3 regions of the Sporofaciens sp. JLR.KK001 genome follow, and region 1 is predicted to be linked to each of the others. Evidence: riboswitches for the same ligand, from Rfam matches in the RefSeq annotation. Region 1 holds a riboswitch; each other region holds the start of a gene.
The links. Region 1 has a riboswitch for thiamine pyrophosphate ahead of VSQ62_RS22550 (energy-coupled thiamine transporter ThiT). Riboswitches for the same ligand answer to the same signal wherever they lie in the genome.
Positions count from the first base shown of each region.

Region 2: another riboswitch for thiamine pyrophosphate. It lies ahead of thiM (hydroxyethylthiazole kinase); the one in region 1 lies ahead of VSQ62_RS22550 (energy-coupled thiamine transporter ThiT).
Region 3: another riboswitch for thiamine pyrophosphate. It lies ahead of VSQ62_RS14725 (thiamine-binding protein); the one in region 1 lies ahead of VSQ62_RS22550 (energy-coupled thiamine transporter ThiT).

Region 1 covers NZ_JAYMNO010000001.1:4,438,518-4,440,782, forward strand. Annotated here, with positions in the region: gene VSQ62_RS22545 (nucleotidyltransferase family protein) at 1-319, opposite strand, end outside; gene VSQ62_RS22550 (energy-coupled thiamine transporter ThiT) at 384-950, opposite strand; TPP riboswitch at 949-1,053, opposite strand; gene VSQ62_RS22555 (4Fe-4S dicluster domain-containing protein) at 1,304-1,714, opposite strand; gene VSQ62_RS22560 (molybdopterin-containing oxidoreductase family protein) at 1,711-2,265, opposite strand, start outside.
Region 2 covers NZ_JAYMNO010000003.1:234,322-236,586, forward strand. Annotated here, with positions in the region: gene thiE (thiamine phosphate synthase) at 1-157, opposite strand, end outside; gene thiM (hydroxyethylthiazole kinase) at 144-965, opposite strand; TPP riboswitch at 1,269-1,374, opposite strand; gene ltrA (group II intron reverse transcriptase/maturase) at 1,635-2,265, opposite strand, start outside.
Region 3 covers NZ_JAYMNO010000001.1:2,834,862-2,837,126, reverse strand. Annotated here, with positions in the region: gene VSQ62_RS14730 (hypothetical protein) at 1-815, shown strand, start outside; TPP riboswitch at 926-1,039, shown strand; gene VSQ62_RS14725 (thiamine-binding protein) at 1,181-1,477, shown strand; gene VSQ62_RS14720 (ABC transporter permease) at 1,446-2,213, shown strand; gene VSQ62_RS14715 (ABC transporter substrate-binding protein) at 2,210-2,265, shown strand, end outside.

The DNA.
Region 1 (2,265 bases):
CCCCCACAAAGAAAGCATACCCTTCCGTCTCCCCGGACGCCGCCTCAATGCCTGCACGGACAGAATAAGACGCTCCTTTCCTGCTGTCCGGCGAGAACACCGGATGCACTGGCATCCCGGACGCTCCCATCCTTCCAACCACATCATAGATCTCATCATACTGTGTTACCACCAGAATCTCCCAGGACTCATGGCGCCTGCATATCCGGATCAGCCGATCCAGAAGATGCCGATAGAGCGGCTTTCCGTCCAATTCATATAATAGTTTATTTCCACCGAAACGGCGGCTGTTTCCAGCCGCCAGATAAATTAACTGCATATTGTCCTCTCAACGCCGTTGGCGTTCCACATTCAAAATCCGAAAAAATCCGAAAATGATACGATCAGACCGCCGCCTGTCTCTTCACTGTTTCCAGCGCCTTCGCTACCGGCGGAATCGAGATGATCACCAACGTAACGATTCCTTCCGCTCCAAGATAGCTTCCCTGATATAAGGCAGAATATACCCACGGATTCATCCCTTCCGGTGCGTACGCCGCAAAAAAGACCACTCCGGATAACGTAGAGAAAACGAATCTTCCCAACACGCCAGCAACATATCCCATCTGCAGGCCGTACCTCCGGTTATGAAAAAAACCTGACAGCCCAAGTGCTCCAAATGCTAAGGGATAATCGAATAATACCTGCAGAACAGACACCATATATGGATCAATAATAAATTGCAGGATCCCATATGCAGCTCCGGCAAGAATCCCGTACCCCGCTCCGAACCAGTACCCGATCAAACAAATAAATAACATGGATAACAACGTGACCGAACCGCCCATCGGCATCTCCCACACTTTTATGTAAGAGGTAACTATTGCCAGTGCGATTCCCATGGCAGAAAAAACAAGCCTTTTGACGGCAGAAGACGCACTCCTGCCTGTGATAGAATTGGTCTGTGACATTATGAAATTCTCCTTTCCTTACGCCGGCATTACCCGGATCAAGTTTTGAGGGTCTGTATGCTATACATACATCTCAGCCATTCAAGCGCCCCTGTTACATATACAGGATAATTCCATATTCACCAAAAGTCAAGAGCCTATTTTCTCAGGAACTTCGATAAATAATTCTTACTTAAGCCGTAAGGCAATCTATCTAGTACATCATTGCGTTAATCTTGAAGTAATAGTGCTTGATATTCGTGTCAGCTGTGCGTCTACGAACCGACGGTGTAGCGGGCTACATCTAGGTTCGAAGGCATGCAGATGGCATGGATAGCAAGTGCTTATTACTCAAGAATTAATGCAATGATGTACTAGTACACCGCCCCCACACAGCACACCCGCACGCATGCCGGCTCTCTGCCTTCACGCAGACGATCGATACAGCCATCGCATTTCTCCATCTTCCCGTCCGCATCATAATGAATCACACCCTTCGGACAGACAGACGCACATGTTCTGCACCCGGTACACTTCTCCCAGTCTGCCAGGATCAGGCCATACTCTTCCTCTCGGTAAATGGCGCCTTTGGGGCACTGTTTCATGCACAGCCCGCAATGCACGCATCCTACGCAGATATTCTTCTGAAAATCCTCTTCCTTCACCGTCCGTATGACTCTGTGGCTGTTCGCATCCTCCTCTTCCGGAGAATGATGCGCCGCAATACATGCCGTATAACATGCATAGCATCCTATGCATTTATCTTCGTCAAACCTTAATTTCATCCTATTATACACCCCTTATCTTCTGTCTTCTCCACCCTGCAGAAATATCCTTTGAATCCCGGGAATCCGGAGATCGGATCTACATAATCCTTTCCGATCAGCTCATTGGCATCTCCCTTGGAATTACCATGATAGATATACACAACTCCAGGATTCCCCTGGACATTGTATACAGCCGTTCCCGTAATCCTGCCAGACGGCGAAGTCACCTGGACGAAGTCTCCGTCACCCACACCAAAGACCCTGCCATCCTCCGGGTGGATCTCCACCATAGGCACGGCTTCTATATTATTAAGCCACGACATCCGATACAGCCTGGAATGGAATAACTGCGGCTTCCGGCTCCCGGTATTCAGGATCAGCGGAAACTTCTGTCTGTCTACCGCCCCATTCTCACGGAAATCATGATACACCGGCAGCCCTTCATACCCATGGCTGTCCTTATAACGCTCCAACACAAGAGATTTAAACTCTACCTTGCCGGACGGCGTATGGAACTTTTCATTCTCATAGGTCTTCACCGCCGGCGGGAACAGGTTCTTACCCATCAT
Region 2 (2,265 bases), on a different contig from region 1:
GAAGAAACGCCGTCTCATCCATCTCTTTCTCCCGCAGCTGCACACAAGTCACACCGCCCTTCAATGCCGCCTCCACCTGCTCATAGAGCGTCTGTTCCCCTGACCAGGCCCGGTCAGTAACGGCATAGAGCAGCATATAGCGTTTATCGCACTTCATAATTTGCTCCTTTCTCCAACCTTGCAGGAGTCAGGCGGTACATGGCGTCGATGATATAGTTCCGATAGGAAGCGTTGCCGTCCAGTTCGGTCATACGCCTGTGGGCAATCTCCCCGCACAGACCCATGGCGCACACGGCTGCGGCTGCCGCCTCAAGGGGATGCTCCGGGTTGGCGGTGACAAAGGCCGCCGTCAGGATGGAAAGCTGGCAGCCGGTCCCGGTAATAGAAGACATCTCCGGATGGCCGTTGCGGATACAGAATGCCCGCTCTTTGTCCGCCACGATATCAATGGCTCCGGTGACAGCAATAACCGCCCCGGTGCGCCGGGCCAGTTCCCTGGCAAAGGATACCGCCCCGTCCAGATTGTCTTCTGTCACCCTGTCCGCCACGTCGGCATCCACCCCTTTGGTGGTGCCGCTGCCGTAAGCCAGCGTCTTCATCTCCGAGATGTTGCCCCGGATTACCGTAAGCTTTAGCTCCTCAAGCAGCCGAAGTGCCGTATCCGTCCGCAGCGCGGAGGCCCCAGCTCCCACCGGATCCAGCACCACAGGATGCCTCAGCTCGTTGGCACGCTTCCCGGCAGCAAGCATAACCGGGATGGTGCGCTGATTCAGTGTGCCGATGTTGATAGCCAGCCCTTTGCAGATGCCGGTGATTTCCACGGCATCCTCCGGGTCATCTGCCATAATGGGTGAGCCGCCGCAGGCCAGCAGCATATTGGCACAGTCGTTGACGGTGACATAGTTGGTGATACAATGAACCAGGGGTGACTTCCCCCGTACATTTTCAAAAATCTGTTCAAACATAGTATGATACTCCTTTGTAAAATGAGAAAAAACATCCCTGCATGGCGGCGCTTTCCCGGTTGATGGCAGGCCGATATCGTCTGCCAAGTACAACTTTGCATTAATCTTGAAGTAATAGTGCTCGATATTCGTGTCATCTGTGCGTCTCTTAACCGACGGCGTAGCGGGCTACGTCTAGGTTAAGAGACGTGCAGATGGCGCGGATAGCGAGTGCTTATTACTCAAGAATTAATGCAAAGCTGTACTAGCTGCAAAAACTCAACAAAAAACAGGAGACATCTGCATAGCATGCCCCCTGAAAAAGTACCGATCTCCACGACTTCCTCCGGCGGCATTATCCGCATCAGGTTCAAGGGTCGAAGGTCTACCTTCCTCTCAGCCTGTCACACAAGCTCCCCTGTTTATTTTGTTATAGGAATTATATCATTCCATTTATTGCTTTGCAAGTGACTGTCTTAAGAAAAATGAATTTTATGTGAAGCCTATCTGCCTATCTTAAGCGACAGCTTCATGAAATAGACAAGCCCTCCTTTTCTCTATAATCTCACAATGCAATATAAAACTTTCCTGTCTGGTAAGTAGGTAAGTCCCTTACGGGGCTTACCCCTCTCAGAACCGGACGTGCAGCTTTCCCGCATCCGGCTCCCTGCAAAGCTAATACATCTACAACTATCCGTATATACTTACATAGATACGTGGTCGGACGAGTGGGAATTGTCTCATCAATTCCTTATATCCTTCCTTTGTATAGCTTCTTCTCTGGCTTCTTCTATTCAGCCAGTAGAATAACCTGAACCATACTACATTATAGAATGAGTTCAGGCTTCTTGAATTGTCAGTAATTCCGTAGTAATGATAGTAACCAGTTAAGATTTCATTCAGCTTCTTTACTATCTGGTTTATACGTAGAAATCTCATATCTCTTATCGTAGCATTTATTTCCTTGCTTTTCTTTGCTAGTTTTTTCTTACTGGTCTTCCTCTTCACTCTGAACTTTCCCGTTCTTCCATGCGAACAGTAATGCGTGAATCCGAGGAATGTAAAGGTCTCCGGTTTCCCGTCTCCACGTTCTTTCCGGTTCCTTTCTGCAAATCGGCCGAATTCTATCAGCCTCGTCTTTTTCTCCTCCATTTCCAGTCCAAAGTGCATCATTCTGCGCTTTAAATATTCATAGAACATCTCTGCGTCTGTTTTGTATTGAAAGCAGACTACAAAATCATCCGCATATACCACCAGCCCTGCGTACCCTTTCATGATCGGCTGCATTTTCTCCTTGAACCACCACACCAGTACATAATGC
Region 3 (2,265 bases), 1.6 Mb from region 1:
AGAGCGATTCGGCTGCGGCGCCGGCGAAACCGTCCGCCGTGGTGATCGAACGCGGGCCGGTAAGACCGTTTCATACAGGATATGCAAGAATAGACAATGCGATTACGGACGCCCTAAGGGGCAAGAGCCAGGAGTTGAAAGACAGCGTCTATGATATTATATGGAGTGATTTCCTGCCGAATAATGTCCATGGCGTGGAAGAGACGGACCGGCTGGCGCGGATCAGTCTTGGAGTCGAGAAGGCAGCGTATCTTGCGGACCAGTTCATGGATGAGGGGACCAAAGCATCCTTCATGGACGCTATGCGCTCCATTGCGCGGATCGGCATGGAAGGAGAGCGGGTCGGTTCCTGTCATATGAAGTACCATGTAAAGAATGTGATCGGTCTGGACGGCAACGGTTATGTGCATGAGGACAGCAGAGGGGAGATTCGGTATGCGATGGAGAAGTATTCTCCTGAGACTTATGCAGAGTATCAGAAGATGCTGAACGCTTCCGGGGAGGATACGACGGAGTCCGCACTGTTTTCGCTGAAATGGGCCATCGGGAATCTTGACCTGGTTGCCGCCGGCAGACCCGGGTATCAGAAGTATCAGGATGAGCAGTATGAGAAGCTTTACCAGGTAGAGCTGGACCATACATTTTCCGGTTCGGATACCAGCAGCAAGGAGAAGTTTCTTGAATCGATTAAGGCAAAGCTTCAGGCGAACCGTGACTTGCAGATCAACCTCTTTATGGAGCAGATCGCGCAGATGTCCAAAGCGCCGGGAGGATATCTGGTCGGCAGAAGGATGGTCCTGTCTGGACGGGCATAGGACGGCATAGGATCGAGACAAATAATCCAATTCGTGCTTGACATTTTCACCCAGGGAGTATAGACTTAAGCATGTAGAGAGAGATCTGTATGAAAGCCTTGAAAACTGAATGAAGAAGAGAGAGGGGCTGGCGGCAAGCCGGCTGAGATAAAGAATGGAGTGTTTCTTTGACTCTTATACCTGATCTGGATAATGCCAGCGTAGGAACTTAGAGATAACTTATGCCTTATGCATAGTGGAATAAAAGCCTTGTCGGAGTTCCGGCAGGGCTTTTTCTGTGATATAGACTGTTCTGATATGCACAGTTTCCAAAGATACAGGCTTTTGACGCTCTCATAATAATATGATAACAGGAGGAAGGAAAAATGAACGCAAGTGTAGCTATTCAGTCATTGCCAGAAGCAGCAAACGATGAGGAATTGATCAGGATCGTAGACGAGGTGATCGATTATATCAAGAGTACAGGTCTGAATTATTATGTAGGCCCTTTTGAGACGGCAATTGAAGGAGATTATGATGAATTGATGGATATTGTAAAGGAATGTCAGCACATCGCCGTCAGGGCGGGGGCGCCTTCGGTTGCGGCTTACATCAAGGTTACCTACAGACCGGAAGGAGACGTGCTGACCATTGAAAAGAAAGTTACCAAACATCACCAGTAAGCTACTGCCGGTTACGGCCGTTTTCCTGCTTCTGATGATTTGGCAGACTGCCAGTTCGGCTGGGATGATTCCCAGGTTTTTGCTGCCGTCTCCGCTTGAGGTGGCGATGGCTTTTGCAGAGGATTTCCCGTTACTTATGGACAATGCGCGCGTGACGCTTCTGGAGGCTTTTATCGGACTGGCGGCGGGGATCTTGATCGGGTTTGTAACGGCAGTGCTGATGGACTGCTTTGAGTGGTTATACAGAACCGTTTACCCGCTGATCGTGCTGACCCAGACAGTACCCACGGTAGCCATAGCCCCCCTTTTGGTATTATGGTTTGGATATGAGATGCTCCCAAAAGTAATTCTGATCGTAATCGTTACGTTCTTTCCGATTACGGTGAGTCTTCTGGACGGATTCCGTGCATCGGACAAGGATACCATCAGCCTTCTGCGTTCCATGGGGGCTTCGAAAGCGCAGATCTTCCGGTATGTAAAGTTTCCGGGAGCTCTTGGGGCATTTTTCGCAAGTCTGCGGATCTCGGTGTCCTATGCAGTTGTGGGAGCCGTGATTTCAGAGTGGCTGGGCGGATTTAGCGGATTAGGAGTTTATATGACAAGAGTGAAAAAGGCATTTTCCTTTGATAAGATGTTTGCAGTGATCTTTCTGATTTCTGCGATCAGTCTGATTTTGATGTGGGGCGTAAATGTGCTCCAGAAGGTATGTATGCCGTGGGAGGAGGAAGACAGATGAGACAGAAATTACTGGTAGTATTGTTGGTGGCAGTTCTTACAGGAGCTCTGGC